Regions from separate parts of the Acinetobacter sp. GRABPA_MV_2 genome, predicted to be linked through region 2. Evidence: predicted binding sites of a transcription regulator. Region 2 holds the regulator's gene; each other region holds the start of a gene.
The links. The regulator PhoB, encoded in region 2, activates phosphate uptake and scavenging genes when phosphate is short. The targets are predictions, from matches to a motif close to TGTCATNAANCTGTCATAA.
Positions count from the first base shown of each region.

Region 1: a site for PhoB is predicted at 8,428-8,446, ahead of ACXM0J_RS01260 (inorganic phosphate transporter). Genes of this name have one in related genera too.
Region 3: a site for PhoB is predicted at 3,523-3,541, ahead of ACXM0J_RS02795 (NAD(+) kinase). Genes of this name have one in related genera too.

Region 1 is NZ_JBWZNA010000001.1:271,326-281,505, reverse strand. Features, by position in the region: partial or broken gene ACXM0J_RS01285 (arylsulfatase) at 145-1,823, shown strand; gene ACXM0J_RS01280 (formylglycine-generating enzyme family protein) at 1,820-2,824, shown strand; gene ACXM0J_RS01275 (hypothetical protein) at 2,934-3,098, shown strand; gene ACXM0J_RS01270 (hypothetical protein) at 3,655-5,202, shown strand; gene ACXM0J_RS01265 (D-serine ammonia-lyase) at 5,250-6,584, opposite strand; gene ACXM0J_RS01260 (inorganic phosphate transporter) at 6,750-8,381, opposite strand; gene metH (methionine synthase) at 8,846-10,180, shown strand, end outside.
Region 2 is NZ_JBWZNA010000015.1:87,609-97,788, forward strand. Features, by position in the region: gene ACXM0J_RS13625 (alpha/beta fold hydrolase) at 111-1,307, shown strand; gene phoR (phosphate regulon sensor histidine kinase PhoR) at 1,377-2,735, opposite strand; gene phoB (phosphate regulon transcriptional regulator PhoB) at 2,745-3,455, opposite strand; gene ACXM0J_RS13640 (TetR/AcrR family transcriptional regulator) at 3,710-4,381, opposite strand; gene ACXM0J_RS13645 (SDR family NAD(P)-dependent oxidoreductase) at 4,594-5,427, shown strand; gene ACXM0J_RS13650 (MATE family efflux transporter) at 5,484-6,851, opposite strand; gene ACXM0J_RS13655 (pyridoxal phosphate-dependent aminotransferase) at 6,958-8,112, opposite strand; gene ACXM0J_RS13660 (DUF445 domain-containing protein) at 8,141-9,451, opposite strand; gene ACXM0J_RS13665 (CC0125/CC1285 family lipoprotein) at 9,465-10,028, opposite strand; gene ACXM0J_RS13670 (DUF924 family protein) at 10,088-10,180, opposite strand, start outside.
Region 3 is NZ_JBWZNA010000002.1:203,431-213,610, forward strand. Features, by position in the region: gene ACXM0J_RS02780 (dicarboxylate/amino acid:cation symporter) at 1-506, opposite strand, end outside; gene ACXM0J_RS02785 (glycosyl transferase family protein) at 1,010-2,023, shown strand; gene ACXM0J_RS02790 (YeaC family protein) at 2,225-2,497, opposite strand; gene ACXM0J_RS02795 (NAD(+) kinase) at 2,494-3,402, opposite strand; gene mrcB (penicillin-binding protein 1B) at 3,588-5,984, shown strand; gene ACXM0J_RS02805 (tetratricopeptide repeat protein) at 6,006-6,557, shown strand; gene ACXM0J_RS02810 (NUDIX domain-containing protein) at 6,582-7,481, opposite strand; gene hemP (hemin uptake protein HemP) at 7,618-7,788, shown strand; gene ACXM0J_RS02820 (sensor histidine kinase) at 7,861-9,201, opposite strand; gene ACXM0J_RS02825 (response regulator transcription factor) at 9,198-9,860, opposite strand; gene ACXM0J_RS02830 (NirD/YgiW/YdeI family stress tolerance protein) at 9,968-10,180, opposite strand, start outside.

The DNA.
Region 1 (10,180 bases), on a different contig from region 2:
TATGGGCTTTTCTTTTTTTCTGATTTATTTATCTGCATAAATTCTCTGTCTTTTTTCTGATTTTCTTTGATCATTTCCTTGTTTTGTTTGCAAAAACCATCTGATTAAACTCGTGCCAATTCCTTTAATAATTCAGATGATACAATGAAGTACAAAGCAATTTTATCTAGCCTTTCTATTGCATTATTTAGCTTATCTTTGGCTGGATGTAATGACAATGTTAATCAAGAAAATGTTGTAAGCACGCCTAAGCAACCGAATATCTTATTTATTATGGCTGATGACTTAGGCTATTCAGATTTAGGAGCTTTTGGTGGTGAAATTCACACCCCTAATATTGATAGTCTGGCTCAAGAAGGACGCCTTTTAACGGATTATCATACTGCCCCGACCTGTTCCCCAACACGCTCTCAACTTATTTCCGGTACTGATCATCATTTAGCTGGTATTGGCGCAATGGCAGAACTCACCCCAGAACATTTGAAGGGACAACCAGGTTACGAGGGATATTTGAATGAACGCTCTCTATCTATCGCACAAGTACTTAAAGACAATGGTTACCGCACGTACATCAGTGGTAAATGGCATTTAGGCTTAACCCCTCAAGCAAATGCACATGCAAAAGGTTTTGATCATTCATTTACTTTATTACAAGGTCTAGACCATCATTTTAAGCAAGCACCAAGTGCATTTAAACGAAATTCAACTTATACAGAAGATGGTCAAGTTATTCCTGTTTCAGCTTTGCCTGATGACTGACTTTTTCTCTACCAACTATTTCACCGATAAATTACTAAGCTACTTAGATTCAGGCAAAAATAGTGGCAAACCGTTCTTTGCTTATGCTGCCTATACGGCGCCTCACTGGCCAATTCAAGCCCCAGCCGAATATCGTGAAAAATATCGCGGAGTTTATGATGTCGGTTACGATGCAATTCGTAATGCCCGCATTGCCAGACAAAAACAGCTTGGAATTATTCCTGCAAACTTTGATGCAGCAGAACCAATTGCGACACAAAATGCTCCACAAAAATATGGGAAATGGGATGAATTAACAGCCGAACAAAAAGCACTAGAAGCTCGTAAGATGGAAATCTATGCGGGCATGGTAGAAAATCTTGATGCGAATGTAGGCCGCATTATTCAATATCTCAAACAAAATAATCTTTATGACAATACTTTAATTCTTTGTCTCAGACAATGGTGCAGAAGGTTTTGTACGTGGCGGATATGGCAGTGAATCTGGTTTTGATAACTCGGTAGCTAATGTTGGCACACCTACTTCATATCACTATATTGGGCCACGTTGGGCCGAAGTCAGTGCGGCACCTTTCCACTTATGGAAAGATACGGCGGGCGAAGGCGCAACAACTGCCCCTGCTATTGTGAAATTACCGAACCAGAAAAAAGCAGAAGAAACCAATCATAGCTTTGCATCGGTACTCGATGTTTTCCCTACCTTACTAGAATATGCTCATATTCCAGTACCTCAAGGCCAATATAATGGCCGGGCCATTAATACGCCATCTGGGATTTCATGGAAACCTTTGCTTGAAAACAAAACCAATACTATTCGCCCTGCTAATTTTAGCTTTGCGGATGAGTTACATGGCAGCAAATATGCAAAACAAGGTGAATGGAAAATCGCACTTCAAGGGCGCCCTGAATTAGGCACAGGGACTTGGGAGCTATACAACATTAAATTAGATCGAGGAGAAAGACAAAACGTTGCTCAGCTTTATCCTGCAAAAGTTCAAGAACTCTTATCGGTCTATCAAAAATATACTGAGAAAAATGGTGTGCAGGAATATAACCCCAAATGAAATTGAAACCCTTTTTAGTCACCACCATCAGCCTGTCTATCATGACAGGGTGTAGCCAATCTTCAAAAGTTTCTGAATCAGCCCCCTCAACGCAACAGCAAACCTCTTTAGCTGATTTAGGGTCTATTGAAAAGTGTCAAAACTATACTGGTTTGCCTCAGGGTTGGCTCAAACAACCTACAGCTGGAATGGTTTTAATTGCCGATGGGAATTTTAATTTTGGTTCTGAGAAAGCCTATCCCGACGAACTTAATTTTGGAAAAAAGCAGCGGGAAGTTAAAGGATTTTGGATTGACCAAACTGAAGTTACTGTCGCTCAATTTGCAAGTTTTGTAAAAGCAACTGGCTATATTACCGATGCCGAAAAACAAAAGCAGGCCGCTGTTTTTTCACCTGATCCTGATCACCCACAGCAATGGTGGCAGCTAAAATCAGGTTACACATGGAAAACGCCAAACGGCAGTAATGGTGCTATTGCAAATCCTAATGAGCCTGTAAGGTATGTAAGTAAAAATGATGCTGAACATTATGCAGTGTGGCTAGGACGTGATTTACCAACAGAACTAGAATGGGAATATGCAGCTAAAGCCAATTCAAAGACTGATACACCTTTACATCAGGCCCCTACTGATGAACATCAACATCCGCAAGCCAATTACTGGCAAGGTGTATTTCCCTTTGAAAATCTGAACCAAGATCATTTTACTGATATTGCTCCTGTCGGATGTTTTAAATCTAACGGTTTTAAACTATTCGATATGATTGGAAATCTATGGGAATGGACATCATCTCCCTATCAGGGTGCACATGACCAGCATATGGGAAATTATTCTGATTTACGACAACAACAAATCACTAGCACGCAATATGTAATTAAAGGTGGATCTTTTCTTTGTGCACAAAATTATTGTTCACGTTATCGTAGCAGTAGTCGCTATCCTCAGGATTTTGATTTAGCCGCAACACATGTTGGTTTTCGAACTATTTTACGATCTCCTTAATCTCTTCTTAATTAAGCGCATTAAAGATATTTGTTAACCAAAATTAGATCGAAAAACAATCAAAATATTTCTATAGTACAAAGGAGAATGATAAAAAAGTGAGAACAAGATGAAAACTTTACTTCTTTGTGCCGCAGCAATTTTTACAATGTCACTATCAGCATGTGCAGTCCACACGCCCGATGGTAGTATTGTGATTGATCCCGATTCACCTCATCATAACCATCCGGGAGACTTTTGCCCACCAGGACAAGCGAAAAAAGGGCGTTGCTAAGCATAGGCTCTTTTAAAGTAATTTTTAAGTTACTCTAAAGAAATAGAATTCAATCCTGTACTGAATTGAATACTAAAAATGGAGGGTTCCAACCCAAAAATAGATGGGATGAAACTAGAAAATTATGGTGTAAAAAAGTCACCATATCCCCAAGATTTTTAAAAGACAATCTTACGTTGTCTTCTATCTAGTTTCACCCCAATTCTTTCTTATTCCGTCCGACTTTCCTTATTCCTTAAGAAAAAAGTCTAGTTTTTAATCATTTCTGTATCTCTATTATTGATACATTTTGAACATTTTACCTTCAGGCTAAAACCGATGTATTTGCTTAATACAAAATAAACATTTATGTAACGTAAGTCTATAAAAATGTTCTAAAAATGTGAAAAAAATTAAGACCAAAATGAGATGAATTTATCATAATAAGTTTCTCTTTCACGTTTCATCACATAAATAATCAATATTATTTTGTCAGTTATTGCCACTCGTTTCCTTTCATTGGCATAGATAATGTATACATCTGTATATTAACCCAGTCGTATAAACGAGATATTTTATGTCCAGCACAAGTCAAGTCGAAGGTCTGCAATTTCCGGTAAACGCCTCAACAAAAAAACAAAGTACATCTCTTACAGGTCAAGAGATTTTGTCGGAGGCCCTATCTATTGTAGATAATAAAACCGCACAACAAGTGTTGAATGAAAAAAACTGGCGAAAAAACTATCCTGTATATTTTAAAGCACTTGTTAAACAAGGGATTTCTAATATCAACAACCCCATTACTATCGCGAAGCAAGGATTGCATAAAGCTCACCATATTTTTGATTATTATCGTGATGGTAAACATTACCTTTTAAAAGATGCCGTTCATATTGCTTCATCCAAGCCGCTTTATACAGTAAAACTTAAAGGTGAAAGTGATGCAGCACCGGAGTGGTATGTTCCTTATAAAGGACAAAAGCTGAGTGGACAAAGCTTACTGGACCAAATTCAACGCTGGGAAGAGACTGGTATTGTTGAGCCAAGCCATGCAAAAGCACTTCGTGAAGCTATTGCTCATCCTGAATGGTTCGATTTATCTGACCGTACAATGGTGTTATTTGGTGCAGCCTCAGAAGCAGGACCACTGCCTTGGTTAGCCAAATGGAAAGCGAATATTGTTGCAGTAGATTTACCAAACCCACGAGTTTGGAGCAAAATTTTAAATACGATTCAACAAGGGAATGCTACTCTCATTGCACCAACTGTAGAGCAAGTGAATTCATCAGCAAAAGCCTCTGAATTAAAAGATAAGTTGGGAGCAAATTTACTCACTCAACTACCTGAAATTGCACAGTGGTTGGTTCAGTTTCCACAAAAATTAGATTTGGCAGCAATCGCCTATTTAGATGGTGAAAAGCATGTACGTGTTTCCATGGCGATGGATAGCATCATGCAATTCGTGAGCGAGCATAAGCCCGATACAAGCCTTATGTTTATGTGCACCCCAACTGATGTTTATGCAGTACCTAAAGAAGTTGCCGAGGCCGCACAACAAAAATTTAAATCCCGCACAAAAATGCAAAAATTGGCAGTGAAAGGTGTTTCTACACTTTCGCTCAATCGTTTTTTTCAAGCACCATACCAAGACTTGATTAAGTGTGAGAATGGCAAAACTTATGGTATTGCAGACTGTTTAGTGGTTGAACAAGGTCCAAACTATGCTTTGGCAAAACGTATTCAACAATGGCGTGCTATTTTGGCTCGCCATCAAGGCCAACGCGTTAGCATTAATATTGCTCCATCGACAACGACTCACTCAGTAACTAAAAATCCACTATTGAAAGCTGCTTTTAATGGCGCAGAGCTTTTTGACGTAGAAGCATTTAGTCCTGAAACCACTAATGCCATTATGGCAGCACTCTGGATTCATGACTTAAGAAATGAGTCTTCAGTAGCGAATCCTGAAACTGTACTGGATCATCCGCTTGAACTTATGATGGAAGGTGCCAACCACGGTGGATTATGGCGTGTCGCTTATTTAGCACGGACTGCCCTACCTTTCGCTGCAATTTATGGTTTTGCTACAGAAAAACTCCCTTTTAGAAAATCATCTAAAAAATAATTTGATTAAAGCCCAATCCTAGAATTGGGCTTTTTTCTAATATGTCTTTATTTACGTTGAAAGTGTGATAGATATTTTTGCATTTCATCAGGCGGCACCATACCGCCCCCGGTAGCCCATATCACATGATTTGCCTGCTGCAACTGCTCAGCTGTTAACTGGTGTAAAGCCAAGTAAGCAGGAGTCGTCTGAACATAATACGGCCCCATCATACCTGCTGCCGCAGAAGGCTCAAGCTGAATATTCTCAGTTTGATTTAAAAGCGCAATAAGCTCATATAAACGTTCATCATGAATGGTGTAATAGCCATCAATTAACTGTTGCATAGCACGTCCGACAAAACCTGAAGCACGCCCTACCGCAAGCCCGTCTGCCGCAGTAACGTTATCAATGCCAATGTCATTAACTGAAATCTGATCATGCAAACCTGTGTGGACACCAAGTAACATGCACGGCGAATGTGTGGGTTCGGCAAAGATACAATGTACATGCTCACCAAAAGCCAGTTTTAGTCCAAAACTCACCCCACCAGGCCCACCACCGACGCCACACGGCAAATAAACAAATAAAGGGTGTTCAGCATCGACTTTAATTTGTTTTTGCTCAAATTGCTGTTTTAGGCGTATTCCTGCAACGGCATAACCTAAAAATAATGTTGTTGAGTTCTCATCATCAATGAAAAAGCAATGTGGATCTTGCTCTGCGGCTTTTCGTCCCTCTTCAACAGCTACTCCGTAATCACTGGCATATTCTACAACGTTAACGCCGAGTGAACGTAGTTTGTCTTTTTTCCACTGTCTAGCATCAGCCGACATATGAACAGTGACTCTAAAGCCGAGTTTGGCACTCATAATGCCTATAGAAAGCCCAAGGTTGCCTGTAGAACCTACCGCAATTTGATACTTAGAAAAAAATGTTCGAAATGCATCTTGATCGAGTTTACTGTAATCGTCTTCTGGTTTGAGTAGCCCCGCCTGCATGGCAAGTTTTTCTGCATGTGTGAGCACTTCATAAATGCCACCACGTGCTTTGATGGAGCCTGAAATAGGTAAATGACTATCTTTTTTCAGCCAGAATTTTCCATTAAGTTGTACTTGTTTTGCTGAAGAAAGCGCTTGTTGCATATGAGCAATTTCAACGATATCTGATTCAATTTTTCCATGTTGCGCTTGAGTTTCGGGAAACACCTTTGCCAAATAAGGTGCGAAACGCGCTAGTCTTGCTTCTGCTTCACTTACGTCCTTAGCAGTTAGTCCAACTTTTTCTAAAGCTTCTTTTAAAAGATATCGATGAGGTGTAAACCAAAATGTTTCTTGATAGGCTTGAAGTGTTTCAATAAGTGGAAATTGTTGTTTTAGCTGATCTATTTGAACCGCATTCATAATATATCCTGATATAAAATTTTAAGCCCAACCTATAAAGCTGTTTGATGGCCTATAGCAACTTATTAATTTATAGATGAATGTACATGAAAAATAGTCTCAACTTTAAAAACTAAACAAATAAAAAAGCCACTGTTCACAGTGGCTTTAATTTTTTAAATGCTTTTATACAAACTGCAAGAATAACCAGTACAAACCACCTGACAAACAGATTGTTGCAGGAAGAGTAAATACCCATGCAGATAAAATTGTTTTAACTGTATTAAAGTTTAAACCTGATTTATTCGCCACCATCGTACCCGCAACAGCACTGTTTAAAACATGTGTTGTTGAAACCGGCATACCTAAACCATCAGCAGCTGCAATTGTACTCATTGCAACAAGTTCAGCAGACATCCCTTGACCATAAGTCATGTGATGCTTACCAATACGCTCACCTACAGTCACAACAATACGTTTCCAACCAACCATTGTGCCTAGGCCAAGTGCTAAAGCAACAGCTACTTTTACCCAAGTCGGAATGTATTGTAAGAATGAATCTAAGCTACTACGGTATTCTTTCACAAGCTTTTTCTGTGAGTCATCCATTTTTGGTAAAGCATCTGCTTTATCCAAACGCTTAAACGTCGTGGTGCTTAAATACATATCATTACGAATTTCACTAATTGCAGCTTCAGGAATATCTTTTAAGTTGTTATAGCTAGAAACTCGCTCACCCAAGTGGTCAGTCATACTTGCCAATGCAGGCACGACTTCTGGAGTTTGCTGTTTAGTTTGAATATATTTAGTCAGAATAACACGTGCTTTTTCATCAGTTAATTCTGGCTGATTTTGCTTCAACAATACGGCAGTTTGAGAAGAAAGCTGATGGAATGATTGAACTTGTTGTGTATCAAGATTTTTATTTAATGAATAAGCCAATGGCACCAGACCAACCAAAATCAGCATGATGAGTCCCATACCTTTTTGACCGTCATTAGAACCATGTGCAAAACTTACACCTGTACAGGTAAAGATCAAAATTGCACGAATGATTGCTGGTGGTGGTTTATTACCTTCCGGTGGTTGGAATAATTCTACTTGGCGTTTAAAAATAGTTTTAACCAACAAGAATACAATCGCTGCAAAAGCGAAACCAATTAAAGGTGAAAATAATAATGCCTTACCGACTTTAATCACCTGATCCATATCAACACCACTGGTCGTTACGCCGGTCGATGCACTCAATAGATGGTTCATAATGCCCACACCCAAGATTGAACCAATCAAAGTATGAGAGCTAGACGCAGGAATTCCTAAGAACCATGTACCAAGATTCCAAAGAATTGCAGCGAGCAACAATGCAAAAACCATTGCGAAACCTGCACCGCTACCCATATTCATGATCAGTTCAACAGGCAGCAATGCAATAATGCCGTAAGCGACTGCACCGCTTGCAACCATTACCCCAAGGAAATTACAAAAACCAGCCCACATGACTGCAACTGGTGCTGGTAAAGCATTGGTGTAAATCACTGTTGCCACTGCATTTGCAGTATCGTGGAAGCCATTTACAAACTCAAAGCCTAAAGCAATCAAGAGTGCAGTTGATAAAAGAATAACTGAATAAAGACTCAAAGGTGGTACATGCGCTAAATCCGCACTCACCTGAAATCCAATATAAATAAGTGTTGCAACAATAATCGTCAGAAACACCGGCATAAAAAACTTAGGTGTCGGGACATGTACATTCGTCGATTTGACTTGCAGGTTTGCCGCAAGTTTTGAATCCGAAACAGGGGGTAGATTAGAATTCATGCAGACGGTAAGAGGATAAAAAAATCCTCTGTATTCTTAAATTAAATTATGACAATTATATGACAAAGCGGCGCCTGATGAAGTCAATTTTTCACATTTTGACCTCATTTGATGCACCTTTCCTCTATGATTTTTATTTTTTTATTTAAATACAATAATTTACATAAACCCCCACCCATCTATTTTATGACTATTTTTGAAGCAAAAATATCTAAAAAATTACCTAAACGAATACTTTTTAAACACCGCAACTGTCATAAAACCGAATATTGGAGATGAAATATTTCAACATCATGATCATTTTATGAATATTTGATGAAAAAACAGTCTTCATTTGTCATAAAAGCCGTTTTTTAATGAATCTATTACAATGAATGATGGGTCGTTATAGGTCATCAATTGCGCAACTATTCTGTTACAATAGCGCCGCATTTTTAAATTCATATAAAAGATCGGGGTTTTCTATGTCTACGCTTGCCACCCTAAAAGCGCTTCTTGCTAAACGCATTCTGATTATTGATGGTGCAATGGGAACTATGATCCAGCGCCATAAATTGGAAGAAGCTGACTACCGTGGTGAGCGTTTTGCCGATTGGGCACATGACTTAAAAGGTAACAATGACCTTTTGGTTCTGACACAACCTCAAATCATTCAAGGTATTCATGAAGCTTATCTTGATGCTGGTGCAGACATTATTGAAACCAACAGCTTTAACGGCACACGTGTTTCTATGTCGGATTACCACATGGAAGATCTTGTTCCAGAGATTAACCGTGAAGCAGCACGTTTGGCCAAAGCAGCGTGTGAGAAGTATTCGACTCCAGATAAACCGCGTTTTGTTGCAGGCGTGCTTGGGCCAACATCACGTACTTGTTCAATTTCACCTAATGTAAATGACCCTGCCTTTCGTAACATTACCTTTGATGAGCTAAAAGAAAACTATATTGAAGCGACTCATGCGTTGATTGAAGGCGGTGCAGATATCATTTTGATTGAAACCGTATTTGACACATTAAACTGTAAAGCTGCGATTTTTGCGGTAAAAGAAGTCTTTAAACAGATTGGTCGCGAATTACCAATTATGATTTCAGGGACCATTACCGATGCATCGGGTCGTACCTTAACAGGTCAAACTGCCGAAGCGTTCTGGAACTCTGTACGTCATGGTGACTTGCTATCGATTGGTTTTAACTGTGCGCTTGGTGCAGATGCCATGCGTCCTCACGTAAAAACCATTTCCGATGTCGCAGATACCTTTGTTTCAGCGCACCCAAATGCGGGCTTACCAAATGCTTTTGGTGAATATGATGAAACACCAGAGCAAACTGCAGCATTCTTAAAAGAATTTGCAGAAAGCGGTTTAATTAATATTACTGGTGGTTGCTGTGGTACAACACCTGATCATATCCGTGCGATTGCCAATGCGGTAAAAGATATTGCCCCTCGTCAAGTTCCTGAAACTGTACCTGCATGCCGTTTGAGTGGTTTAGAACCATTTAATATTTATGATGACTCATTGTTCGTTAACGTGGGTGAACGTACTAACGTTACAGGTTCGAAAAAATTCTTACGCTTAATCCGTGAAGAAAACTTTGCTGAAGCTTTAGAAGTTGCACAGCAACAAGTGGAAGCTGGCGCACAGATTATCGACATTAACATGGATGAAGGGATGCTCGATTCGCAAAATGCGATGGTGCATTTCTTAAACCTTGTGGCTTCTGAACCAGATATTTCACGTGTACCAATTATGATTGACTCATCAAAATGGGAAATCATTGAAGCTGGCTTAAAATGTGTA
Region 2 (10,180 bases):
AATGTAAATTATTTTGAGTTAAATATAAATATAGAAGATTCTATGGTAATTTATATTTTATAAATTAATTATTTAAATAGATGTAATGTAAATAATAGAGGAGTAATCCCTTGATTAAAAAAAGTAATTCTTTTTTTAAAATTTTATTTAGCAGTATTTGTTTGGTGTCTGGCTCTGCTATGGCTGCTCAAATTACCGATTTGGGTAAGCAAATTGTGAGCGAAAAACCAGGCTCAATACTCTCTATAGCACAACAAGATGTGACAAATTTATTTCCTCATGCAGATCAGCGCTTGTTGGTTAATTATCGTAGTCGAGGTATTCAGGGCGAGCCCATTGTGGCATCAGCTTTTATTTTATTACCGAAAGGAACACCACCAAAAAATGGCTGGCCGATACTGGCTTGGGCGCATGGTACGACAGGAGTTGCTGATACTTGTGCACCTTCGGGTGACTATGTGGGTGGACCAGTTCACTCATATCAAGAGGTTGCTTCCAAAGCTTTAGATGGTTGGCTTGCCCGTGGCTATGCAGTTGTTGCACCTGATTATCAGGGCTTAGGTACACCGGACGGGCATCCTTATATGAATGCAAAGAGCCAACTACATACGGTTGTCGATGCAGTGCGTGCATTGCATTTGCTTAAGCCCAAGAGCTTTAATAAACAGTGGTTGGTGATGGGGCACAGTCAAGGTGGGGCTGCGGCAATTGCAGTGTCTGCCTATGGTCAAAAAGATGCACCTGAACTAGATTTAAAAGGGGCAATTGCTCTTGCGCCAGGCGGCTATCAATATGAAGGCATTGCAGAATATGTGAAAACTAATCCGAACCCAGAACCTAGTGTGGCCGCTTTTTTCCCGATTGTGTTATTGGGAGCACAAGCAGCAGAACCAAGTATTGTTCTTGAAAACTTAGTCAGTGCAGAAATGAATGCGGTGCTAACTCAAGCGCGCAGTCGCTGTTTATCTGAACTTCAATCTGATTTGAAGAAGTCTCCTTCTAGCATATTTCTGCCTAATGCAGACTTAAAACCTCTTCTGGCTTATCTAAAACAACAGTCCATTGAAAATATGGTGCCGACTGTGCCGTTAATGATTGTTCAAGGTTCTAAAGATCATTTAGTCGACCCTAGAGGCACATCTGCTTATTATCAGCAGTTATGTAAATTAAAAAAACCAACTATATATCAAACGATTGATGGCGGAGACCATCGTGATGCATTACGCCAGAGCAATACTTTTGCCACTAGTTTTTTAAACGTAATTGAGAAAAATCAGACAAAATCGTATTGCTCTAATTTTAAGTAAATTATTTTAAATAATACAAAAAAGCCGACTTTTCATGAGTCGGCTTTTTTGTATGTGCAGGGAATAGTTTTAGGTCATGTTATATAGTCTTTCTTTTGGAAAAACTGCGGTAAATGTTGATCCCTCGTTTTCTTTAGACTGCACATCTAAATACGCACCGTGTTGCATAAGCACATGTTTTACAATTGCTAAGCCTAAACCTGTACCACCTGTTTGACGGCTACGGTCGCTGTCCACACGATAGAAGCGTTCAGTCAGGCGTGGTAAATGTTTAGGATTAATTCCGATGCCCGTGTCTTGTACACTAAAGTAAGCATGTTCGCCATCATCATGCCAGCCTATGGTAATGGTTCCACCTTTTGGCGTGTACTTGATGGCATTGGTAATTAAATTACTAAATGCGCTGGCAATTTCCATGTCGGAACCAATCAGGTCGCAGTGGCTATCAATGTGTAAATTGAGCGTATGTCCATAATCGGCATTATAGGCCTGAGCATCATCAAATAATTGATTCATTAAACTCGGCATTTCAATAATCTGATTTTTCGCAATTTTCTTGTTATTTTCTAAATTCGATAATAGCAGTAAATCATTGACCAAAGCATTCATACGCTTGGTTTGTGATTGCATTTGATCAAAGGCTCGTTTCCAGCGTGGACTAATATCTTCCTGATCTGTAAAGGTTTCGATATAACCACTCAGCACGGTTAGTGGTGTACGAAGTTCATGTGAAATATTATCGACGAAGTCTTTACGCATTTGCTCAAGGTTATGCATACGAGTCACGTCGTAAGCTACTAATAAACGACTTTCTCCACCAAATCGAGTGAGCTTAACCTGTACATAACGGTCATCATCAAAATTGGAATGGAGTTTAATCCCATCGGGTGCCTGATCAATATTGTTAAAATATTCAATAAAGGTCGGCTGACGTAAAATCGTTAAGAGGTTTCGGCCACGGTCAAGTGGACTAATCCCTAATAAACGCTCTGCGGCTGGGTTCCACCATTCGATTTGATGTTGATCATCAATTAGAACTACGGCCTCAGCAAGGGCAACTAAGGAAGATTGTGCTCGGTCAATTAAACCGACCATTTCGGCCTGAACAATTCGTTCCTGACGCTGAGCACGGTAAACATTAAATAATAATGCACCCCAAATCCCGTTAAGATTTGGAGGCACATCATAAGGTTTATTGGCAATCCAGTCATTGACCAGATATAAAGAACGCAACTGGAGTGTAAAAAACACCACGAAGGCGATAAAAATACAACTCCAGAAATACCCGACACCTAAACCGACTAAACCGGCAATAATTAGAAAAAATAATAAAAGCCGTAAATCTTGTTTGGCAAACGTCCATAAACTACTGTAACGAGAAAGTTTTTGTTCACGTACCTGTTCAGGGACGGGGTAAGGTTCATACATAAATCTTGGTTAACCTGCGGCTAAATCTGCACGTGTTGAGAAACGGTAGCCAGTTCCACGTACAGTCTGAACAAATCGGTCAACACCAAAAGGTTCTAAGACTTTACGCAAACGGCGGATATGCACATCGATAGTGCGGTCTTCAATATATACATTACCGCCCCATACCTGATCGAGCAACTGGGCACGTGTATATGCACGCTCTGGATGGGTCATAAAAAATGCAAGTAAGCGATATTCAGTTGGGCCCATATCTAAAATGCTGTTGCCAAAGCTAACACGCTGGCTTACAGGATCAAGAATTAAGCCATTGGCATCAATTGTTTTTTCACCACTTAATGCATTCGCACGACGTAGAACTGCCTTAATACGTGAAACCAGTTCACGTGTTGAGAAAGGCTTCGTCATGTAATCATCTGCACCCGCATCAAGACCTTGTACTTTATGGTCTTCTTCTCCACGAGCGGTGAGCATAATCACTGGAATTTCTGCTAGGTTCTCATCACGTTTTAAGCGGCGACATAAATCGACACCACTTACGCCTCCAGGTAACATCCAATCAAGCAAGATAAGCGCCGGACGTTGGTCGACGATAATTTGATGAGCCTGTTTGGCATCTTCAGCCTGTAAACACTGAAAGCCTGCCATGTCCAAAGAAGTATGGATCATTTCACGAATAGGGAGCTCATCATCGACAATTAAAATATAGTCATCTTTCACAGCGCAATATCCTATAGATTTAACGGTGAACCGTTTTGTAGTTATGACAGGCTTATTACAAAGATTAATTATGACAATTTCATTGCAGAAAAGTCTATAAAATTGAATTTAGCAATAATTTGTGACAAAACCAAGGCAAAGGCATGACCAAATGATGACATATAAACTTTAAACTTCTTAAATTCATTCAATGGGTTATTACCATAATTGCTTAACCGGTTTTTTAGATTATTAGCTGTCAAAAAACTTTAATATTATTTTGAAACTTGGGCTAATAGGGATAAGAAAACAATACGGCATGCGGTTAAAACCTGCTCAAGAGACTGCTCAAATCCTCCCATGACCCATCGAATCGCAATTTGGGTGACATATCCATTCAAGCCAGTTGCGATTAAAGAGAGCTCATTTTCATGGTGTTGAATTTGCGGCATGGTTAGCATAACAAAGGCCTGAATCATGCGATCAAATTGCGCAAGCGTTTCTTGAATGGTGGCTTGATTATGTAATTCTTGTACCAAAACGGCATCGACATAGATGATACGAGCTAATCTTGGATCATCTTTTAAGGTGGTCAGCAGTGCTCTTAAACCCGCATCGACCATTTTTTCTGGATCGGGTGCAGCTTTAATCACGGCTTGCATCAGATTTTGCTGTAATTCTTCAATCATTTTTAAAAAGATGGTTTGAAATAAATCTTCACTCTTCTTAAATGATTCATAAAAATAACGTTCTGTGAGTTTTGCCTCTTGGCAAACATCTTTTACCGTCACTGAAAAAAAACCGAGCGTTCCGTAGGTCGCAATACCTGCTTCAATCAGTTTTTCACGGCGTGCCTCTTTACGTTCAGATAGAGATAACCCTTTGAACTGACGTTCTTTACTCACACTTTTTGTTTTCTTTTTACTGGTTGAGTCGTTAGTCGCCATAAATAAGTCGTTTCCTAAAGAATGGTGTCCTAATTTATAGGTTTTGGCCAAATATGCTCACTATGATAAAGCCCTCAGAAGAATTGTGCCATTCTATCTGAAATTACAGTGTACTATATTGACAATGAATATTGTCAAAATTATATTGAAGATGTCTGAACTGCACATGCAATGAACCGACTGTGCAAATATCGAAAAACAAAGGATGGACAATGAAAAATTTTAAAAACAAAGTCGCTGCAATTACGGGCGCGGGTTCTGGCATTGGGCAACAGTTAGCAATTCTTTTGGCAAAACAAGGCTGCCATCTTTCGTTGAGTGATATTAATGAAAAAGGATTACAACAAACTGTCGAGCTTTTAAAGCCATACAGTAATATTACTGTTACCACCAAAAAGCTTGATGTATCTGATCGTGAAGCAGTAAAGCAGTGGGCACAAGAAACTGTGCAAGATCACGGTTCTGTTAACCTGATTTTTAACAATGCGGGCGTTGCATTAGGTTCAACTGTCGAAGGTGCGACCTACGAAGATTTAGAATGGATTGTTGGAATTAACTTCTGGGGTGTTGTGTACGGTACGAAAGAATTTTTACCGTTCATTAAGCAAACTCAAGATGGACACATTATTAACATCTCGAGCTTATTTGGTCTGACTGCCCAACCTACACAGTCTGGCTATAATGCAACCAAATTTGCTGTACGTGGTTTTACCGAGTCATTGCGCCAAGAGTTGGATATTGAAAAAAGTGGCGTGAGTTCTTTGTGCGTACATCCAGGGGGAATTCGTACCAATATTGCTAAAGCTGCAAAAATGAGTGACAGTTTGACTAGTTTAGGTATGGACCCGACTAAATCGATTCAAAACTTTGACAAGCTACTTCGTACTCCTCCAGAAGAAGCTGCCCGTCAAATCTTGGATGCTGTTTTGAAAAATAAACGCCGTTTATTGATTGGTAGTGATGCAAAAATTCTTGATGCATTCCAGCGTTTATTCCCGACCGGATACCAACGTGCTTCAACCATTGTGACTAAGTTAATGAAATAATTTTCAATGCAAAAAAGCCATCAATTGATGGCTTTTTTTATAATATTTAAATAGTTCTAAATAAGAACTTTGATCGTCTTTTTCTTCCAGATAAATTGATAATACAAGCCTTGAATAATACATAGACTGACAAATGCCAAGGCATAGGCAACCCAAATGCCTTTAAGTCCCCACATTGAGCTAAACCAGTAAGCACATGGAATCTCAATAAATAAAATGGCAGAGATGTTAATCAGCATTGGAACAGTTACGGTACCGCTCGAACGCATGATAGATGCAAAAATGGCACCTGCGCCAAAGAATAAAATTGCCCAAAGTACAATAAATAAAAGCTGCTGTCCTAACACCACCACAGTTGGGTCTGTGATAAATAAAGCCATCAAATATTTTGAAAATAGATAACCAAGTGCAATTAAGGCACCTGTAAATAAAAAGTTCATTCCCAGAGCGGTGCGTGTAACACGTGCGAGTAGATCTGATTTACCCGCACCAATCGCTTGCGCTGCAAAAATTGAGGCTGCGATGGAGATCGAAATCGCTGGAAACTGAATGTAGTTGAGCACCTGATTCACTGCACCATACGCTGCTGTAGCATGTGAACCATAATGGTTAACCAACCCAACAATAACCAAGCCAGCCATTGAGGTCGTAATCATTTGAATACCCGTTGGGACGCCTAAGCGTAAAATGATTTTGCTCAGTTCTGGATTATGACGGATATGTTGCAGAAGCTGACGATTAGGCCGAAGTGAATGATTTTTCTTATTTAGATAAATCGCAAGAAAAATTAATATTGCGATATAACTAATAATTGATGCTATAGCAGGAGCAATAATCCCTAGGGCAGGAAAGCCAAAATAACCTTTGAGAAGAATTGGTGTAATAATTACACCGATGACACTGGTTAAAGCGAGGGCCAGTAAAGGGGTTGTACTGTCTCCCACACCACGTAAAATTGAGGTATAGATAATATAAACGAACAGAAGAGGGCTACCCGCCAACATCCATTGAACATAAGGCAAAGCAAGATGCATTACCTTGGGATCAGTACCCAATAACTCTAAAATATCTTTAGCAAAGAACACACCAAGAATCGCGGTAACGATTCCACCAATGATGGTCATAAACAGGGTAGAACCGACCACACTTTGGACTTTCTCTATATTTTGCGCACCCCATGCTTGTCCTACTAAAACAGTCGTACCTGTTGAAATTCCGATAATAAAAGCGAGGAGCAAAAATAAGATAGGGAAATATACAGAAACTGCCGCAATTGCATCTACTCCCATCATTTGACCAACAAAGATGGTGTTAATAGTTCCCGACAAGTTCTGCAAAATATTGGTTGCAATCAAAGGTAGCAAGAAAACAAAAAATGTTTTCCATAGATTTTGTTGTTGAATTAAGGACTGTCTTGGTGGCATGTGTTCTCCATCGCCCATCTCTTTGATGAGCGGGGCGGATATTCAACTTAGCATAGTTGGAGCGAATGACTTGTAGTATTTTTACAGCGCTAAGTGGCTAAATTTATTAACATTGATTCAAAATTTCTCCTGCTTTTTGCAGAGTGTCATCATTTTTAGCAAAGCAGAATCGAATCAAGCGTAAAGACTCAGGCGCTTGCTGATAGAAAACCGAAACTGGAATAGCCACAATCTTATGTTGTTCGGCAAGAAACTGGCACATTTCTACATCGTTTAAGTCGGGACGAATTTGACTGTAATCGAGGTTTTGGAAATAAGTACCTTGAGAAGGTTTAAGTAAAAAACGACTATTATGAATTGCCTGATTAAATCGATCTCTTTTCGTTTGGTAAAACTGCGAGAGCTCTTGAATATGTTCTGGATGTTGCTCCATATATTGTGCTAGAGCAATCTGACAAGGAGTCGTACCACAGAAATTCGCATATTGATAAATCTGACGGAATAAACGCATCAGTTCAGGTGAAGCGACGCAGTAACCTGTTTTCCATCCCGTCACATGAAAGGTTTTTCCAAAAGAACCAATTACAAAACTACGCTCTCTGAGCTCTGGAAAATGCAATGCACTAAAGTGTTGTTGACCATCAAAAACTAAGTGTTCATAGACTTCATCGGATAAAACTAAAATATTTTTATCTTGAATCAGTTCAATGAGTTCTAACCAGTCTTGTTTTGCCCAGATCGTCCCAGTTGGATTATGGGGCGTATTCACCACAATCATACGGGTTTTGTCATTGATCAGATCTTTAACCTGTTGCCAGTTCACTTTAAAGTCAGGTGCTTGCAGGGCAATATGAACCGCTTTGCCGCCTGCTAACTCGACAGAAGGGCCATAGCTATCATAACTTGGGTCAAAAATAATGACTTCATCTCCTGCATTGATGCAGGCTTGTATGGCACAAAAAATTGCTATGGTTGCGCCTGGTGTAATCGTGATTTGAGTAACAGGATCAAGTTGAAGTTGATCACGCTGCTGAAATTGTAAAGCGAGTTGCTCCCGTAAACCGAGAATACCATCGCCAGGCGGGTACTGATTATGTCCAGCTAAAGTCGCTTGAGATAAGGCTTCAAGTAAGGCTTGTGGCGCTGGAAAATCTGGAAAGCCCTGTGACAGGTTGAGTGCACCTAGACGATGTGCCAGTGCCGTCATGGTACTAAAAATAGTCACGCCTTGAGTGGCCAATTTTGACTGTAGCTGAAGCATATTGTTCTCTTATTAAAAATATTTAAAGTTATAAAATTGATTCAATCACTGCCCGAATTACACCGAGTGTCAAACCAATAAATGCACCCACTACAACACCATTTACACGGATCATGTGTAAGTCGCCACCGACTTCATTTTCAATTTTCCCGATCATTTCACGTGAATCCCATTCATGAATTCGTTCACTCACATAGCGTATGATTTTATGGCTATATTGATCCGTAAAATTCATGGCAAGTCCTGTCATTTCTTTGTTGAGAACTTCACGTACTTTTACATTTTGAACAAGGTTTTCACCGAGCTGCTGAATCGCAGCCCGCAGGTTCATTGCAATGCCAGAGTCTTCTTTCATTAAATCTTCTTTAATGGCATCACACAAAATGGTGACAGCACCACTAATGAAATTTAGAACTTGAGGACTATCAAGGAGCGCATCTTTACCACTGTTAAGACGTTGACTGGCAACACTATCGGGTTTCGCTAGTTCCAGCATGAGTGAATGTGCAATTGTTTCAATTTCTTGCCGCCATGGGTGTTCATGGTCTGCCAGCATCGATTCTACTTTTTCAACCAATGAGTCGATGGTACGTTGTTGAACATCAATTCCAATCCAGCTTGCACCTCTTGCAAGTGACCAGACGCCTAGTGCTTTAAACATTTTTCGGGTTAATTCACGAGTTTTATCTGGATTTTGTACGACCCATTCATGAGCGATATCGAGACCACGCTGTAAAACGTCTTGGTGGAAATCATTTTCCAATACCGCGCGTAGCATCTCACTGGCGAGTTTGTTGACTTGGGTATTACGTACCCATTGCACACTGTTGTTTTGCACGAAATTAGCAATTTGCTCTTGGCTCACAAATTCAAAAATTTTCGGTACAGTTTGCTGAATGAGCTGCACTACTTGAGTATTGTTTTGTGGACTTGCCAACCATTGACCAATTGCGAGACTTAAGTCTGTTTTTTCTAAGCTTCTTTCGACTACTTGAGGCGAAAGAAAATTTTCCTGTACAAAACGGCCCATTGACTCTGCAATGCGTGCCTTATTACGCGGAATAATCTCGGTATGGTCCCGTAAAAACTTAGGAATCGGTAACTTACCAAAAGGGTTCCGAAATAGAACTGTAATCGCGTACCAATCGGCTAGACCACCAACTACACCTGCTTCGGCTCCTAGCATTAAAATATGAATAAAACCTGTGTACTCTGGCAGAAAACGGTCGGCTACCATCAGTGCAATCCACAGCACAACGACGATGATCAGCGCTAGGGTAGCAAAATATTTACTACGTTTAAGACTGGGCACGTGGTGAACTTCTTCTGCCATGCTCATAAATTTATCCTATTCATTTTTGTTTTACTGGAGGCTCGGGCGGTGGCAACAGCGCTCCTGTCGGACTCAATCCATATTTTTGTCCGATTGATTTCAAGATCAAGGTTGCATCAAAAGCGTCTTGAGGAGCCTGCTTTTGATCCCGATAACATTCAATAGTATACGACACTTGAACAGGGTCGATATTGACCACTTGTGGGAAATCATAGAATGGATCATGCCAGAAACCCGGATAGCGACGACCATAGCCATAAGGATAAAAGCTCGGCGCAGATGGATAAACCACAGCCTGACGTGGTGGTTTCTGACTTTGGTTACTTGGGTCATTCAGTACTTTAAAAAAGCGGAAACCTTTTTGCACGGTCGTTTGTGCTGATTTTACCAAAGTGATTTCTTCAGCTGCACCGTAACTCATATTCGGATCGGCTTGGAAACTAATACGAAACGTTTGCGCATTTAAAGGGTATGCGGAAAACTGGCCAAGTTGATCAAAGGTTTTTGGTTTACTTGGAGTCGTCGCACAAGCAGTTAAAGTTAAGGCAACGCCTAATGCTAAACAAAGAGAGAGATATTTCATGGTGAACTCCCAGCTGAGCATTAAAACAAAGATGACTCAGCATTAAAAATTAATAAGCTTTAAAAACTACTGTTCGGTTCTAATAAAAATTCGGTTTCCTCTGGAGTAGAAACACGCCCAAGAATGGTATTGCGATGAGGATAGCGTCCAAA
Region 3 (10,180 bases), on a different contig from region 2:
AGGACTTGTAAGATTTCACCATTTGCAAACGCGCCAACCACCGTATCAGGGATGATGTGCATTAAGAAATCAATGGTAGATTGTGACTCACCAGAACTGACGTATTTTTGAATGCCCGAAGTATCGAGAGTGGTAGGGTCAACATTCATCCCTACACCCGGTTTAGCAATGTTAATTACAACAAGGCCAATTAGAAGTGCAATTGTTGAAACGATTTCAAAGTATAACAACGCAACGCCGCCAGTTTTTCCGACTGACTTCATGCTTTCCATGCCAGCAATACCGCTTACCACGGTACAGAAAATAACTGGAGCAATGATCATCTTGATCAAACGAATAAAGGCATCACCTAATGGCTTGAGTTTTTCACCTAACCCCGGAATATGCTGTTCGACACCATTGACAATTTGCGTTGAGCTTGGAGAAAAATGCCCTACCAAGATACCCGCAATAATCGCAATAATCACCTGAAAATAAAGTGATTTATAAATCGGTTTTTTAGCCATAACTTTACTTCAATCTATATTTCCAAGTCCGTTGGAAATACCAAAATGAAACGTCTATTCTTTACGAATACACAGCCCTAACCTTTCACATTAACACCGCAAAAGGGAAATGGTTTTTTGTGAACAAAAAACCTTCCTACTACCTCAATGAAAACAAAATAGCTGTTTTCTAAAACAGGAGAATACCTGAAGTTTCTAACCACTATGAGTAGCTAGAAATAACCTCTTACTTTTTCAATAAAAAGCTGAAGATATAGGAGAATCACATAAAATTATGATATGAGTGCTCAAAAAAGCACGAGAAAGTGTACTCGAATTAAATAACGATTCGGTTAATTTTTTAGCTAATACGCATAAAAAACACTCAGGTAGCCTTAAGACTTTAGTATGAGAAACACTTTTGATATTTTTTCAGCAGTTTTTTATGTCATATTGATTAAATACTTGTGGACATTTCATTTTGAGCTGCCTACATCCCATCATTTTTATTGTTTTGAACTACGATGAATACTAAACGTAATATCTATAAAGATGCTGAACATCCCTTTGCTCAATATGTCCGTATTTTAGGTAAGGGGAAAACCGGATCTCGCTCTTTAAGCTATGAAGAAGCCTATCAAGCTTTTACCATGATTTTAAAAGGTGAAGTGCTAGATGTACAGCTAGGTGCATTTTTAATGCTACTTCGGGTTAAAGAAGAATCGATTGATGAACTTGCAGGGTTTGTGCAAGCGACCAAAGATCAGCTTCATTTTGAGCCTTTAGAAGTCGATTTAGATTGGTCATCTTATGCAGGTAAGCGAAAACACTATCCATGGTTTTTGTTAGCCGCCCTTACGCTTGCCCAGCATGGCCATAAAATTGTTATGCATGGTGCGTCAGGTCACACGCTTAACCGTGTTTATACAGAGCAAGTCTTAGAATATCTTGGTTATCAAATTTGTCATTCTGAACAAGAAGCTAGTGCACAATTAGTAGAGCAAAATTTCGCTTACTTACCACTAGATGTGATTTCACCAGTTTTAAGCGACTTGATATCTCTAAGAAATGTCATGGGATTGCGTTCACCTATTCATACTTTGGCTCGTTTAATTAATCCTTTTAACGCTAAGGCTACCTTACAAGCAATATTCCACCCTGCTTATAGAACTTCACATCAACATAGTGCGTTACGCTTAGGCTATCAAAATAGTGCCGTCATTAAAGGTGAAGGTGGTGAATTTGAACGAAATCCAGATGCTAAGACACTCATTTGTGGTATTAAAAATGGTGAGCTTTATGAACATGAGTTACCAAAGCTCACACCTGAGCGAAGCCCAATTGAAGAAGAATTAGATTTAGCAACATTTAAAGCAGTATGGCTTGGTCAGCAGCATCATGAATATGGCGAAATGGCCGTAACAGAAACCATCGGAATCGCGCTATATACGATGGGCGTTGTTGCTAATTTTGAAGAAGCGATGCAAAAAGCAAAAGTGTTATGGGATACACGAAATTTAAGCAATCTTAATTCGTAGTTAACAAATGCTATCGTGAAGGTCGACATGGATGTCGACCGTATCACTGCGATACAGGAAGTATCGTCAGTGATACAAAGGATTTTTGGTTACTTTTGATCCTTCAAAAGTAATAAAAGCCTATATGCTATAACTTATGAAAAACATGCTATATAAGGCTGTATGGAATAACAAAAAATAATTTTTCTGTCTTATTAAGTTTTAAACAAAACGAATCGGTTTAAACTCTGGTTCATGCTTGTGATGATCATCATCACATTCTTCGCCTTCTTCTTTTGTACCACGGTCAATATAACCACTACGCTGATCTTCTGGTAAGTTCTTCAACTCCCAAGCGATTACAGCTTGCATACAAGTCTCACGTTGTTCTTTAGTTAAAACAACGCCGTTTGGCCATTTACCAATTTCTACTGCTGTTTTTAAACGCTCCACAATTTCAGGGTTTAAAACAGATAGCATTTGTTCAATATTCATGATTCATCTCTTTGAAAAGATTCAAAATCTTGGTTCCAACCAAGTTTGGTACGGCAGGCCATATAGAAATCATAACCTGGCGGATGCAATAAACTTAGTTTAAATGGGTGTTTACGGATGTGTAAACTGTCTCCAACATTGAGCGAGACACTATGTTGTCCATCTGCACTCACCATTGGTAATACCCGATTTTCGCGAATAACGATTTTAATTTCGCTTTGACCACCAACGACGATGGGACGTGATGACAATGTATGGGGATGCATTGGAACTAATGCAATAGCATCCATACTTGGATGTAAAATTGGGCCACCACCTGACAATGCATAAGCCGTTGATCCGGTTGGAGTCGAAACAATTAAACCATCACTATGTTGGCGGTAAACATATTGACCATCAATATTAAGTTCGAAGTCAATCATGTGTACTGATTTACCCGAGTGCAAAACCACATCGTTTAAAGCAATGGCGTCATAAATGACTTCACCATTTGTTCTTACTTCCATTTCAAGTAAGAAACGGCGGTCAAGCTGGAAATGCCCTTGAAGTACTTGGTCAAGTTTGAAAATGGCTTCTGAAGGTTTGATATCAGTTAAAAAACCTAACCGCCCGCGGTTAATACCAATAACAGGCGTATTGTAGCGAACTAAAGCTCTAGCAGCGTGGAGTAAAGAACCATCGCCTCCAACAACTATGACTAAATCAGCAACTTCACCCAATAAATGACGACTTACAATTTGTGCATGATCATAAGGCACTAATTCAGCAGTTTCCTGATCAAAAATGGGGTTTAAGCCTAGGTTCAACAAATGATCATGAATTAAACATAGTGTTTCTACTACTGATGATTTATCTGGTCGACCGATTAACCCGACGTTTCTGAAGGACTTATGTGAAATTTGCACGAATGAGTAAGCTCCGCTGCGATACTTGGCTATAATAACATTAACCTGATTAATTTAAAAAAACATAACAACAAGATGCTGTAAAATTCAATCTAAGTTTTCCAATTATTCACAGTTTTATCATTGCAAATTGATGACAAGCTATCGCATCATTACAGGCATTGTTAGGGTTTTATCTCATTTTTATGAAGTTTGAACGTGGTATCGGTTTCTTTGCACTAATTTTTTCCATTTTGGTCATTGGTGCTTTTATTGCTCTTAGTATCTATCTGATTCGTTTAGATAATATTATCCGTGAAAAATTTGAAGGACAACGGTGGGATATTCCCGCCAAAGTGTTTGCACGTCCTTTGGAAATTTATAATAACGCACCTATTACCCAAGCAAATTTCACTCAAGAATTAAAACTCTTGGGTTACAAAACTTCAAGTAATTATGACAAGTCTGGAACCTATGTTGCTCAGGGTAGCAATATGTATATCCACACGCGTGGTTTTGATTACGGCGACAGTGTTGAGCCCGAACAAGTACTAGAGTTAAGTTTTGCAAATGATCAGGTTGCTGAAGTTCGAAGTACAAAACCTTCTTCAACTGGTGTTGCACGACTGGAGCCACTTCTGATTGGCGGGATCTACCCTCAACATAATGAAGACCGTGTTCTCATTAAACTGAATAATGTCCCTAAACCACTTATTGAAGCTTTAATTTCAACAGAAGACCGTAATTTCTATCATCATCACGGTATTTCAATTCGTGGTACTGCTCGTGCATTGGTGAGTAATATCACAGGTGGTAAACGTCAAGGTGGTTCAACCCTGACTCAGCAATTAGTTAAAAACTTCTACCTCACACCTGAACGCACACTCAAACGTAAAGTTAATGAAGCATTAATGGCTTTACTCATTGAGCTGCATTACAGCAAAGATGAAATTTTAGAAGCCTACTTAAATGAAGTGAATCTAGGCCAAAATGGTAGCTACTCAATTAATGGCTATGGTTTGGCTTCTCAATTTTATTTTGGTTTACCGTTACGTGAGCTAAGTGTCGCACAGCAAGCTTATTTAGTCGGTTTAGTGCAAGGCCCTTCTTTGTATAACCCATGGAAAAATCCTGAAGGTGCAAAAAAACGTCGCGATACCGTGTTAAATAACATGCGTGTAATGGGTTATTTAACTCAAGCAGAATATGAAGATGAAATTGCACGTCCTTTAAATGTGCTAAGCAAACCAAGTTTAGGCCCTGCAAAATTCCCTGACTTTTTAGATATTGTGCGTCGTCAATTACGTACAGAATATCAAGAAAGTGATTTAACTAATCAGGGCTTACGTATTTTTACAACTTTAGACCCAATTACTCAAACTCAAGTTCAAAATGCGTTTAAAGCTTCTGTAGAGCGCTTAGCAAACAGTAACCCATCACGTTTGAAAAATTTACAAGGTGCTGTACTGATTGCACATCCAGAAAACGGCGAGCTTGTTGCTGCTGTTGGTTCTACACAAGACTTTACTGGTTTTAACCGTGCTGTAGATGCAAAACGCCAAGTCGGTTCTTTATTAAAACCTGTGATTTATTTAAGTGCTATTGAATCTGGGCGTTACAACTGGGCAACCCAAATTGAAGATGCACCGATTAGTGTCCCTGTAGATGGTGGCAAAAGCTGGACACCTAAAAACTACAGTGGTGGCGGACATGGTGTAGTCAGCCTGAGTGAAGCTTTGGCAAATTCATATAACCTCTCTGCTGTACGCTTGGGTCAAGAGTTTGGTTTGTCAACATTTACCAACAACTTAAGAAAGTTTGGTGTTGAGTCGACCATTCCTGCCTACCCTTCTATTTTCCTTGGGGCAGTCAATATGTCACCAATGGAGGTTCTTGGAATTTATGAGAACTTTGCTACAGGTGGTTTTAAATATCCGACTCGCGCGATTCGATCTGTCGTAGATGCGAATGGTCGCCTGCTTGACCGTTATGGCCTGAATGTTCAACAAACCATTGATCCATCTGTTGGCTATATCATGAATTATGGTCTACAACAGGTCATGTCTTCGGGTACTGGTCGCGCAGCTTATAATAGCTTGTCTCCAGCTTTAAAATTGGCGGGTAAATCAGGTACGACTAACGATACACGTGACTCATGGTTTGCGGGCTACTCAGGTAACCACGTTGCTGTAGTGTGGTTAGGTTTAGATGATAACAAAGTGACTGGATTAACAGGTTCATCTGGTGCATTGCCAGTATGGATTAATGTGATGAAACAATTACGTCAAACGCCTGTAAACCTACGCCAACCAGACACAGTACAGTGGCAGTGGATTGACCGTGCAACGGGTGATTTATCTGCTCAGGCATGTGATGGTGCTATGTATATTCCGATGCTAACGCATACGGTTCCGCACCGTGCTACGCCATGTGGAGCACCTTATTATCAAGTTGATCCAACATATACGCCACAAAGTGATAACACAATTCCTGATTCTCAGGATGATAATACCGACAGTTATATTCGTGAAAGTGAAAACCAGATGGAACAAGATCTGTCGAATAACACACGAATCATTTCAAGTGGTAGTTATAACAACTAAGCGTTAACAGGAAATTAGGATATGTTGAAGAAAGGTGTTTTTTATATTGGTGCTGTACTTATGGTCGGCTGTACAACTTTACCAGATCATTCAGCTCCAAAAGAGAAAACACCTCCTGTTTCTGAAAAGAAGAAGTCCGAGTCCTCATCTGGTGTAAAAATTACACCTTATGATCATCCGGAAATTCAACGTAAAAGCTTACAAGTGATTGTTCCTCAGCAAAAAAAACCGCAACGCTTTAATGATGACGGAAGCCAATTACCCGCATTTAAAGTTTTAATGCAAAAAACACAGCAGGCTTATAAAAATCAGCAATGGTCAGAGGCTGAACGCTATGCGCTTCAAGCACAGCGTTTAGCACCACAAGCAGCTGAGACTTATTTATTTCTTGCGCTTACGGCAAATCATAAACAGCAATATTCTAATGCTGAGTCTTTAGCAAGACGTGGTTTGAGTTTTGCCCAAAGTCAGCCAATGAAAAAGCAGCTATGGTTAGTCATCTTAAAAGCTGGGCAACAACGCAATAATCAAAAAACTGTTCAAGAAGCACAGCAAGCATTAAAAGCTCTCTAGCTTTTAATACTTTTTATTTTCTTATTAGAAATTACGAATACCTGCTAAGCCATATGCACCATGCTGCTGCGCAGTGGCTAAATCGTCTGGATGCACCCCTCCTAATGCAAAAACCGGAATCTGGCTATTTTGAGCGAGATCACTAAAACGTTCCCAACCTAATGCCACAGCTTCTGGATGAGTCGTAGTTGGTTTTACAGGACTTACAAAAACAGCATCACAGCCAATTTGCTGAGCTTGCTTTAAAGAAACAGCATCATGACAAGCAGCAATATAACGTACGCCCACTGTTAAATCGCCTTTATGCAAATTCATGAGTTGAGATTGTTTTAAATGAACGGTCTTAATCTGTTTTTGTAATTCAGGGCTTAATTGCTGCCAAATATCTACATTTATAATTAAATTTGATCGTTGCCCTTCATTTAAGGCAATTAGTTGCTCTACTTCTCGCGGGCCAAATTCATCCTCTATACGCCAATACAATAAGGCATCACTGTTTTCTACAGGTTTAAGTGTATTGCTAATTTTGATGAGATGAGGCCAGTATAGCCTTGTTATGATGTCTTTATTGGCTTTTGGAAAGTTTAGGTGAAGCAACTGTTCACGTGTATACCATGCCCATGGTTGATGAATAAGATTTAATAGTTGATCAGGCACATAACTATGGAATAAATGTAAATTAACAATGATGTCATCATATTCATGGTGAATATAATCAAACTGGTGCCAATCTTTTAAACCAATACCCACTTCTTCATAGATTTCACGGCGGCAGGCTTCTTCTGGCGTTTCACCCTGCTCAACCTTCCCTCCAGGGAACTCATGCTTTCCACCTTGATGTTGCTGCTCTTCGCGCCATCCAACTAATATTTTTCCACGATGGATCAAGATTGCTATAGCGACATCGACTATTGGTTTGGGCATCTTTTTACTCTCTAAAACTTTTCTCAAGTGTAAGCAAATTTTATCATTTTATAAAATCTTAAAAATCTCATTGACAGATCTATTCGATAATGATTATCATTTAAATCGTTCAAGAACATACCACGGAGCACAACAAATGAACGCACCTTTTAGCTTATTTACCCGTAACAATGACACAGCTCACGCCTTACCAATGTTACATTCTAATAATCTCTTTGCATTAGGCCGTGAAATTCGCATTATGCATGCTGGCGAGGAATATCGTTTACGCCTCACTCGCAACAATCGCCTAATTTTAACCAAATAAAAAACATACTCGCGTTTCAATAATATTCGTGGGAAAACAAAAAATGGATAGCATGGGTAACCATGCTATTTTTTATGAAGGAAGAATAATCTCTGCCCTCAGACCACCTTGTTCAGCATGCATAAAATGTAACTTGCCATTATGCAATTCAATAATTTTTCGAGTAATTGAAATTCCTAACCCAGAACCTTGCTGCTGAGTACCAAGCACCCTAAAAAAACGCTGCCCTAACCGTAATAGCACTTCATCATCTACCCCATTTCCCGTGTCTTCAATAGACACCTTAATTTGCTGTTCATACTGACTAATCTCAACATGAATAGAGCCTAAATTCGGGCTATAACGAATGGCGTTATCAAATAAATTTCTAAAAGCAATAAACAGCAATTCTTCATTCGCATATGTTTTAGTTTCTGTCGATAAAGTATTTGTCTCTATCAACATCTGTTTAGCTTTCGCATCTAAATCTACAGTTTCAATCACTCTTGCCAACAAATAATTTAAATCGATAACTGTCTTAGGCAGATCGGGCTGCTCAGCTTCATTAGGTTCCAAACGAGCAAGAAGTAACAAATTTTCAAGTATTTTTGTACTTCTAGAAACGTCTTCTTGTATGCGTTCAAAATCTTGATGAAGTTCTGGAAGATGTTGGTATTTACGCTGCAAAACCTGAAGGCGCATTTGTATGGCAGATAACGGAGAACGTAGCTCATGCGAAGCATCCGCAGTAAAACGCTGTTCAGCAACGAGAGCTCTTTGCAGTCTTGCAAGCAATTGATTTAAAGCATCTATAACAGGTTGAATTTCTGTAATGACATCTGGCTCTTGAATCGGTTCTAAATTTGATGCAGTTTTTTGAGCAATCCGTCTAGAAAGTAGATTTAACGCGGCCAATTCATGTTCGGTACGCCAACTTATAATCACCCATTGTAATAGCCAGAACAACACCATAAGACCGCTATATCCAGCAAGTGCTTTAAGTACCTCTTCAACACGCGTACTCATTGGTTGAAAAACTTCAACTTGTAGTTGAGAGTCTTCTTGCTGTGCAGCTAGACTACGCCATAATTGTCCATCAAACCAAAAATACGAAAAACCTTCTGATAAGTTACCTTGTTCAAAAAGTTCATGCTGATAGGTATGAGAATGAGTAAGTACTTGGCCTGTGTTTAATAACTCATACTGAATATCAAATTCATCACTCAGCTCATCAAACTGTTTCATGGAATGTTCGGAAAGATCGGAAACGAGCAAAGTATCTGAAATTTCATCCATGATTTCGTCTTGCACTGACATGTTGTGGTAGATCGAAAATATGGTGAGTAAGCTTAAAGCCAACAATCCCACCACGATACTACTCCACATCGTGGTTTTAATCAGTTGCGACTGCAAAGATGAGCGATTCGATTTCATTTTAAATCTCCCATACGGTAGCCTAGCCCCCGTATGGTTTTAATGCTGCTGCTTCCGATTTTTTTTCGAAGTTGATAAATAAACACTTCGATCGCATTACTTTCAATTTCCTCGCCCCATGCATAAAGGGCTTCTTCTAATTGATCACGGGTAATAATATGCTCGGGATGCACCATAAGCTTACGCAATATTTGGAATTCTTTTGCCGTTAAATCGATAGACCTGCCAGCGCTTAATACGACTTTCGCTTGTGTGTCGAGTTGCAGATCACCCCACGTTAGAATTGATTGCTGACTCAAAGTTTGTTTACGTAATTGAGCGCGGATGCGAGCCGATAACTCTTCTAAACTAAAAGGCTTAACTAAATAATCATTTGCACCTAAATCCAGACCCTCTACCCGATCATGAATACTGTCACGTGCAGTAATAAAAATAACAGGAACATTTTTTTGTTTATGACGGATTGATGTTAAAACCTTTTCACCAGCCAGTTGTGGTAGTCCCCGATCAAGTAAAATACAGTCATAATCATGCTGTTCAATTGCCGTGAGCGCATAATCCCCTCTTTCGACCCAATCTACCTGATAACCGTCTAACTCTAACCATGATTGAATGCTTTCAGCTTGAGAGCGATCATCTTCTGCAAGCAAAATTCTCATCTATTTTTCCTGTTATATCCTGATTTGATCTTGCCAAGCCTTTATAAAAAAAGCAAAGCCGCATGATTTAAATGCGGCTAAAAGTAGTGAATCTAGAGATTGATTCATTAGAATTGAACTTGATCTACGTCAATCTCTACGCGTTTTAAAGGTTTATAGTCAATGTCTACTTCACCAATTAAAGTCACATTTGTATTGGCTGAAATAGGGCGACCTTGCCAAAGTTCATCATCTACATCAATTGTAATGCTACCGGTCTTGTCACGAAATTGATATTTTTCATCACCTAAAGATTTTACAACCTGACCATGTAATTTGAT